Kaistia algarum: one gene and its partner. The protein of the gene in region 1 binds, or shares a complex with, the protein of each later gene. Links are inferred from orthologs where the notes say so. Each region holds a gene or a part of one and is shown on either strand. Other genes may lie near its edges.

Evidence for each region. The genes of interacting proteins can lie anywhere in the genome.
Region 2: the proteins of mfd (region 1) and uvrA are in contact, whole or in part, in a crystal structure (PDB 4DFC), measured with the Escherichia coli proteins. The link is inferred for Kaistia algarum from one-to-one orthologs.

The regions. Positions count from the first base shown.
Region 1 is NZ_JAPKNJ010000002.1:419,440-423,747, forward strand. What follows is about bases 278-4,307. They hold mfd (transcription-repair coupling factor), read right to left. Parts: upstream 3,982-4,307; coding sequence 478-3,981; downstream 278-477. Other genes in these bases: OSH05_RS15270 (LacI family DNA-binding transcriptional regulator), read left to right, coding at 278-455; OSH05_RS15280 (FAD assembly factor SdhE), read right to left, coding at 3,986-4,273. In the rest of the region: more of OSH05_RS15270, read left to right, coding at 1-277. UniProt on the Escherichia coli protein: Couples transcription and DNA repair by recognizing RNA polymerase (RNAP) stalled at DNA lesions. Mediates ATP-dependent release of RNAP and its truncated transcript from the DNA, and recruitment of nucleotide excision repair machinery to the damaged site.
Region 2 is NZ_JAPKNJ010000002.1:664,339-668,126, forward strand. What follows is about bases 274-3,783. They hold uvrA (excinuclease ABC subunit UvrA), read left to right. Parts: upstream 274-652; coding sequence 653-3,583; downstream 3,584-3,783. Other genes in these bases: OSH05_RS16365 (single-stranded DNA-binding protein), read right to left, coding at 274-374; OSH05_RS16375 (O-fucosyltransferase family protein), read right to left, coding at 3,642-3,783. In the rest of the region: more of OSH05_RS16365, read right to left, coding at 1-273; more of OSH05_RS16375, read right to left, coding at 3,784-3,788. UniProt on the Escherichia coli protein: The UvrABC repair system catalyzes the recognition and processing of DNA lesions. UvrA is an ATPase and a DNA-binding protein. A damage recognition complex composed of 2 UvrA and 2 UvrB subunits scans DNA for abnormalities.

The DNA of each region.
Region 1 (4,308 bases):
CCGGCGTGGTCCGCCCTGGCGACAGCCGCGCGCGCCAGCGCCGGGATGGGTTCTGCGCGGCGGCGCAAAAACTGTGGCCGGAAGACGAGCCGAGGCTGATCGATGCCGGCGATCTGGCGTTGACCATGGATGCCGGCGCCAGCCTGCTCGACCGTGTCGAGGCGCAGCATCCGGACGCCGATGCCATCGTCCTCTCCAGCGACATCACGGCCGCCGGTGTCCTCTTCGCCTGCATAAGGCGCGGCATTGCCGTGCCGCGGCGTTTCGCAATCACCGGCTTCGGCGATTTCGAGTTCGCCCGCCATCTGGTCCCGTCTCTGACGACGATCGCCGTGCCAACCCGCCGCATCGGCTTCGAGGCTGGCCGCCTGCTGCTGGGCGCGATCGCGGGCGATACGGCAGGACCCAGGACTGTCGATGTCGGTTTCGAGTTGATCGAGCGAGAGAGCAGCTGATCGCGGAACCGTCCAGGTTCGCTCAGACCGCCTTCTTGCCGTCGCCGACCGCAAGCCGCGCCAGTTGCGTCAATACCACGGCGGTGCCCTTGAGCCGCTTTTCCGGGTCTTCCCAATCGCGGATCAGCACGATCTTCTGGTCGGGGCGAACCTTCGCCAGGCTGCCCTGCTCGCCGATATAGCGGATTAGGCCGGCCGGATTGGCGAAGGTCGAGTTGCGGAAGCCGATGACCATGCCCTTCGGGCCGGCATCGACCTTCTCGACATTCGCCTTGCGGCAGAGCGCCTTGATGTAGACGATCTTCAACAGGTGCTCGACCTCGTCCGGCAGCGGGCCGAAACGGTCGATCAGCTCGGCGCCGAAGGCGTCGATCTGCTCCGGCTCTTCGAGATCGCCCAGGCGTCGGTAGAGCCCGAGCCGCAGCTGGAGGTCGGGAACAAAGGTCTCCGGCAGCATGACCGGCGTGCCGACCGTGATCTGCGGCGACCAGCGGCCGTCATCGGCCTCGTCGGCGTCGCCGCCCTGCCGAAGCTGCGCCACCGCCTCCTCCAGCATCTGCTGGTAGAGCTCGAAGCCGACTTCCTTGATATGGCCGGATTGCTCCTCGCCCAGCAGATTGCCGGCGCCGCGAATGTCGAGGTCGTGACTGGCGAGCTGGAAGCCGGCGCCGAGCGTATCCAGCGATTGCAGCACCTTGAGGCGGCGATCGGCCATGGCGGTCAGGCGCTTCTCGGCCGGAACCGTGAACAGCGCATAGGCGCGCGTCTTCGAGCGGCCGACACGGCCGCGCAGCTGATAGAGCTGCGAGAGGCCGAACATGTCGGCCCTGTGGACGATCAGTGTATTGGCGGTCGGGATGTCGAGCCCGGATTCGACGATCGTCGTCGAGAGCAGCACATCATAGGCGCCGTCATAGAAGGCGTTCATGATGTCTTCGAGCTCCGTCGGCGGCATCTGGCCATGCGCGATGGCGACCTTCACTTCCGGCACGAATTTCTCGAGGAACTCCTTGCGTTCGGCCAGGTCCGAGAGGCGGGGGCAGACATAGAAGCTCTGGCCACCGCGATAGCGCTCGCGCAGCAGCGCCTCGCGCACGGTGAGCGCATCGAAGGGCGAGATGAAGGTTCGGACCGCCATGCGGTCGACAGGCGGCGTCGTGATCAGCGACAGCTCGCGAACCCCGGTAAGCGCCAGTTGCAGCGTCCGCGGGATCGGCGTCGCCGAGAGCGTCAGCACATGGACATCGGCGCGCAGCTCCTTCAGCCGCTCCTTGTGCTTGACGCCGAAATGCTGCTCCTCGTCGATTATCAGCAGGCCGAGATCCTTGAACTCGATCGCCTTGCCGAGCAGGGCATGCGTGCCGACGACGATGTCGACCTGCCCTTCCTTGAGGCCCTTCTTGGTCTCGGCGAGATCCTTGGTCGAAACCAGCCGCGAGGCCTGCTCGACCCGGATCGGGAAACCGGCGAAACGCTGTGAAAAGGTCTTGAAATGCTGGCGCGACAGCAGCGTCGTCGGCACCACGACCGCGACCTGCTTGCCGCTCATCACGGCGACGAAGGCGGCACGCAGCGCCACCTCGGTCTTGCCGAAGCCTACATCGCCGCAGATCAGGCGGTCCATCGGCGTGCCGGCGCCCAGATCCTGGATGACGGCCTCGATCGCCGTCAGTTGGTCTTCCGTCTCCTCATAGGGGAAGCGCGCGGCGAATTCGTCATAAAGCCCGTCTGGCGGCGCCATGGGTTCGGCGTGGCGCATGGCGCGGGCCGCGGCGATCTTGATGAGCTGCGCCGCCATGTCGCGAATGCGTTTCTTGAGGCGCGATTTCCGCGCCTGCCAGGCAACGCCGCCGAGCTTGTCGAGCGAAGCCTCCGTGTCTTCCGAGCCGTAGCGCGACAGAAGCTCGATGTTCTCGACGGGAAGATAGAGCCGGTCGCCGCCGGCATAGAGGATTTCGAGGCAATCGCGCGGCGCGCCGGCGGCCGTGATCGTCTTCAGCCCCGAGAAACGGCCGATGCCATGATCGACATGGACCACCAGATCGCCTTCGGCGAGGCCGGCGACCTCGCTGAGGAAATCCGACGCCTTCTTCGCGCGCTTGCGGGGGCGGACCAGACGGTCGCCGAGAATATCCTGCTCGCCGATCACCGTCAGCTTCGGCGTCTCGAATCCCGCCTCGAGGCCTAGCACGGCGAGCGCGACGATGCCCTTGTCGAGTCCCTCGGTTCCCCGCCAGCTATCGACCTTCTGCGTGCGCTTCAGCCCATGATCGGCGAGAACCTGAGCGAGGCGGTCGCGGGCGCCTTCGCTCCAGCTCGCGATGATGACGCGCTTCTTCTCGCGCAGCGTGCCGATATGCGCGATCACGGCGTCGAAGACATTGACGTCGCCGGCCGTCCGCTCGGCCGCGAAGGTCCGGCCCTGCCGGCCGCCAAGATCGACGACCATCGTATCGTCGGCCTCGGCAAAGGGCGTCATGCGCAGCAGCGTCGCCGACCCCTCGCGCCGCGTCCATTCCTCGCGCGAAAGATAGAGCCGTTCCGGCGGGACGGGGCGATAGGGAATGCCGCCCTGCCCCTGGCCCATGCCGTCGCGGCGGGCGTCATAATGATCCTGGATGTCGGCGAGACGCTCGGCCAGCGCTTCCTCGACCAGATGATCGAGAATGACCGGCGCATCGGGGAGATAGTCAAACAGCGTGTCGAGCCCATCGACGAAGAGCGGCAGCCAATGCTCGACGCCGGTGTAGCGACGACCCTCGCTCACCGACTGGTAGAGGATGTCATCGCGATCGGTCGCGCCGAACAGTTCCAGATAGCGGCTGCGGAAGCGCGCGATCGAATCCGCCGTCAGCACGACCTCGCTCATCGGCACGAGGTCGAGCCGCTTCTTCTGCGCCACCGTGCGCTGGCTCTCGACGTCGAAGGAGCGGATCGAATCGATGGTATCGCCGAAGAAATCGACGCGCACCGGCTCGCCCTGCCCGGCCGCGAACAGATCGACGATGCCGCCGCGCACGGCATATTCGCCAGCCTCGCGCACGGTCGATGTGCGCAGGAAGCCGTTCTCCTCCAGCCAGCCGATCAGCTTTTCCATGACCAGCTGATTGCCGCTGGCGATCGAAAGGCTCTGCCGCTCGATCGCCTCGCGCTTCGGCAGGCGCTGGACGATCGCGTTGACCGTGGTCAGCACGACCCGCGTCGGACCCTTGCCGGGACCGCGCCGCGCCAGATCGGCGAGGGTCGCCATGCGCCGCGACACGACGCTCGCATTCGGCGAAACGCGGTCATAGGGCATGCAGTCCCAGGCGGGAAAGCTGATCGTTTCCAGCGTCGGGGCAAAAAAGCGGATCGCCTGTTCCAGATCGGCCATGCGATTGCCGTCGCGGGCGACGACCAGCAATTCGCCCCTGCCTTCGCGGGTCGCGAGCGCGGCGATGTCGGCGACGACCTTGCCGTCAAAGCCGTCGGGCACGCCCGAGATCACGGTCGAGCGACGGTTCAGGATCGTTTCGAAGCGGATCATCGGCCTATCGAAGGGTTGCACCGGTGAAGGCGGCAAGTTTCAGGAAAAAGGGCGTGCGAGCATGTTCCGGTGTCGGCGCCTCGCCCGTCAGCCAGGCGAGGATGTCGCGATCCTGTTCGTCGAGGAGCAATTCGAACGAATCGAGTTCGGACTCGGAAAGGTCGGCGATCTGCGCATCGGCGAACCGCCCGAGGATCAGGTCGGTCTCGCGCATGCCCCGATGCCACGCCCGGAAATGGGTACGGCGCCGGCGCACATCCAGCCCGGCGCCCGACAAGGTCGTCCCGCTCATGTCCGGCTTGGCTCCTAAACGGCGTAGCCTTGAGA
Region 2 (3,788 bases), 240 kb from region 1 along the record:
TCACCCGCCTCGCCCCCGCCCGAGCGGCCATCGAGCAAGGTCAACTCGCCACGGAAACGCTGCAGGACGATCTCGGTGGTGAACTTCTCCTGGCCGGACTGGTCCTGCCATTTGCGCGTCTGCAACTGGCCCTCGATATAAACCTTCGAGCCCTTCTTCAGATATTGCTCGGCAATCTTGGCGAGATTCTCGTTGAAGATCACCACACGGTGCCACTCGGTCTTTTCCTTGCGCTCGCCGCTGGCCTTGTCGCGCCAGCTCTCCGACGTCGCGATGTTCAAATTGACGATCGGATCGCCGGACTGCGACCGGCGCACCTCCGGGTCGCGGCCGAGATTGCCGACCAGAATTACCTTGTTGACGCTGCCGGCCATGTTGGCTTCCTTCTCTCACTTTCCCGGTAGGATAAACCGAAACGACCGTCACGGCCCGGCGCAATCGGGCTTGTCCACATCGAAACGGCCTCATGTTCTCTTTTTGTTCTAGACAAGTCCAAACGATCTGGCAACATGGCTTTCTAGATTCGATGACGTTGTCGTTCGATGCGCTCCAAGGGCGGCGCTCTTGCGGTGCCGCTTCTTGTTTCAGCGGCTCGATTGCCTAAATTGGCGTGTCGGCCATCGTGCCGGCAGCTCTCCGACGGATTGGTCACATGGTTCACGACACCGACGCACCGCGCCCGGGCGCCGCCACGGGCAAGTACATATCGATCCGCGGTGCGCGCGAGCATAATCTCAAGAACATCGATATCGATATCCCGCGCGACAAGCTCGTCGTACTGACCGGGCTCTCGGGATCCGGAAAATCGTCGCTTGCCTTCGATACGATCTATGCGGAAGGCCAGAGGCGCTATGTCGAGAGCCTGTCGGCCTATGCGCGCCAGTTTCTGGAGATGATGCAGAAGCCGGATGTCGACCAGATCGACGGCCTCTCGCCCGCGATCTCGATCGAGCAGAAGACGACGTCGAAGAACCCGCGTTCGACGGTCGGCACGGTCACCGAGATCTACGACTATATGCGCCTCCTGTTTGCGCGCGTCGGCATTCCCTATTCGCCGGCAACAGGCCTGCCGATCGAGAGCCAGACGGTCAGCCAGATGGTCGACCGCGTGCTGGCCCTGCCGGAGGGGACGCGTCTATTTCTGCTCGCGCCGATGATCCGCGGCCGCAAGGGCGAGTACAAAAAGGAACTGGCGGAGTTGCAGAAGAAGGGCTTCCAGCGCATCAAGCTGGACGGCGTGTTCTTCGAGATCGACGAGGCGCCTGCGCTCGACAAGAAGCTCAAGCACGACATTGACGTCGTCGTCGACCGCATCGTGGTGCGCGGCGATATCGCCGCGCGGCTGGCGGATTCGTTCCAGACGGCGCTGGAACTGGCCGAGGGCATAGCGGTTGCCGAGTTCGCCGATGAAAAGGACGAAAAGGGCAATGAGCGCCGCGTCCTGTTCTCGGAGAAGTTCGCCTGTCCCGTTTCCGGCTTCACCATCGCCGAGATCGAGCCGCGCCTCTTTTCGTTCAACAATCCCTTCGGCGCCTGCCCGGAATGCGACGGGCTCGGCTCGGAGAAGAAGATCGATCCCGACCTCGTCGTGCCGGATGGCTCGCTGACGCTAAAGCAAGGCGCCGTCGCGCCTTGGGCGAAGTCTTCCTCGCCCTATTATGTGCAAACGCTGGAGGCGATCGCCCGCCATTTCGACTTTGCGATGACCGACCCCTGGGACGAGATTCCGGAGGCAGGACGCAACGCGATCCTCTATGGCACCGGCAAGCAGGAGGTCGAGTTCGTCTATAATGATGGCACGCGCGCCTACAAGACGAAGAAGTCCTTCGAGGGCGTCGTCACCAATCTGGAGCGGCGCTGGCGCGAGACCGAGTCGAACTGGGCCCGCGAGGAGATCGAGCGCTATCAGGGCGCGACGCCATGCAAGGCCTGTGGCGGCGCGCGGCTGAAGCCGGAGGCGCTGGCGGTCAAGATCGCCGGCAAGCACATCGCCCAGATCTCCGAGATGTCGATCCGACATGCTGCCGCCTGGTTCGGCACATTGCCGGGCGAACTGAACGACAAGCAGAACGAAATCGCGGTGCGGATCCTCAAGGAGATCCGTGAGCGCCTCTCCTTTCTGGTCGATGTCGGTCTCGACTATCTGATGATGTCGCGCAATTCCGGCACGCTATCCGGCGGCGAGAGCCAGCGCATCCGCCTCGCCTCGCAGATCGGCTCCGGGCTGACGGGCGTGCTTTATGTGCTCGACGAGCCGTCGATCGGCCTGCATCAGCGCGACAATGAACGGCTGCTGGAAACGCTTAGGCATCTGCGCGACATCGGCAATACGGTGCTGGTCGTCGAGCATGACGAGGACGCGATCCTGACCGCCGACTATGTGGTCGACGTCGGCCCGGCGGCGGGCATTCACGGCGGCGAGATCGTCGCCAAGGGCACGCCGGCCGAGATCATGGCCAATCCGGCGTCGCTGACGGGGCGCTATCTTTCAGGCGAACTGGCCGTCGAGATACCTGAGAAGCGCCGGCCGATTTCCAAGACGAAGAAGATCCGCGTCGTCGGCGCGCGCGGCAACAATCTGAAGAATGTCTCGGCGGATATCCCGCTCGGTACTTTCACCTGCATCACCGGCGTTTCCGGTGGCGGCAAGTCGACCTTCCTGATCGATACGCTCTATGCGGCCGTCGCGCGGCGGCTCAATGGCGCCCATATCCATCCGGCCGATCATGACCGGATCGAGGGGCTCGAGTTCATCGACAAGATCATCGATATCGACCAGTCGCCGATCGGACGCACACCGCGCTCCAACCCGGCAACCTATACCGGCGCGTTCACGCCGATCCGCGAATGGTTCTCGGGCCTGCCGGAAGCGAAGGCGCGCGGTTATGGGCCGGGGCGATTCTCGTTCAACGTCAAGGGCGGGCGCTGCGAGGCCTGCCAGGGCGACGGCGTCATCAAGATCGAGATGCACTTCCTGCCGGACGTTTATGTCACCTGCGAGGTTTGCAAGGGCAAGCGCTACAGCCGCGAGACGCTGGATGTGAAGTTCAAGGGCAAGTCGATCGCCGACGTGCTCGACATGACCGTCGAGGAGGCGCGCGAGTTCTTCCAGGCGGTGCCGGCGATCCGCGACAAGATGGAGACGCTCGACGAGGTGGGTCTCGGCTATGTCAAGGTCGGCCAACAGGCGACGACGCTTTCCGGCGGCGAGGCGCAGCGCGTCAAGCTCGGGAAGGAGCTCTCCCGCCGCGCCACCGGCAAGACGCTCTATATCCTGGACGAGCCGACGACCGGGCTACACTTCCACGACGTCGCCAAGCTCCTGGAGGTGCTGCACAGCCTCGTCGACCAAGGCAACACCGTCGTGGTGATCGAGCACAATCTCGAAGTGATCAAGACGGCCGACTGGATCATCGACTTAGGTCCGGAGGGCGGCGATGGCGGCGGCGAGATCGTGGCGGAGGGCCGGCCGGAGGACATCGCCAAGGTGGCGGCCAGCTATACGGGCCGCTTCCTGAAGCCGGTGCTCGCGCGTGGCATACATCCGCGTAGCCACGCACAGGGCAGCCAGGCAGCGGAATAGTCAACTCGACACTGCGAAGGACCCTGGGGCAACGGGAATTCCGGTTGCGCCAGGTCCACTACCGCGCCGACTTCGCCTTGCGCCGCAGGGAAATTCCCGATTGCAGCTCTCCGAACTCGTCCGGGGCATCAACCGGCACCGGGAAGGCGAATTCACTGAGCAGAGCAGAAGGATCTTTCAGCGCCGTGACCACGTCCTGCCGCTT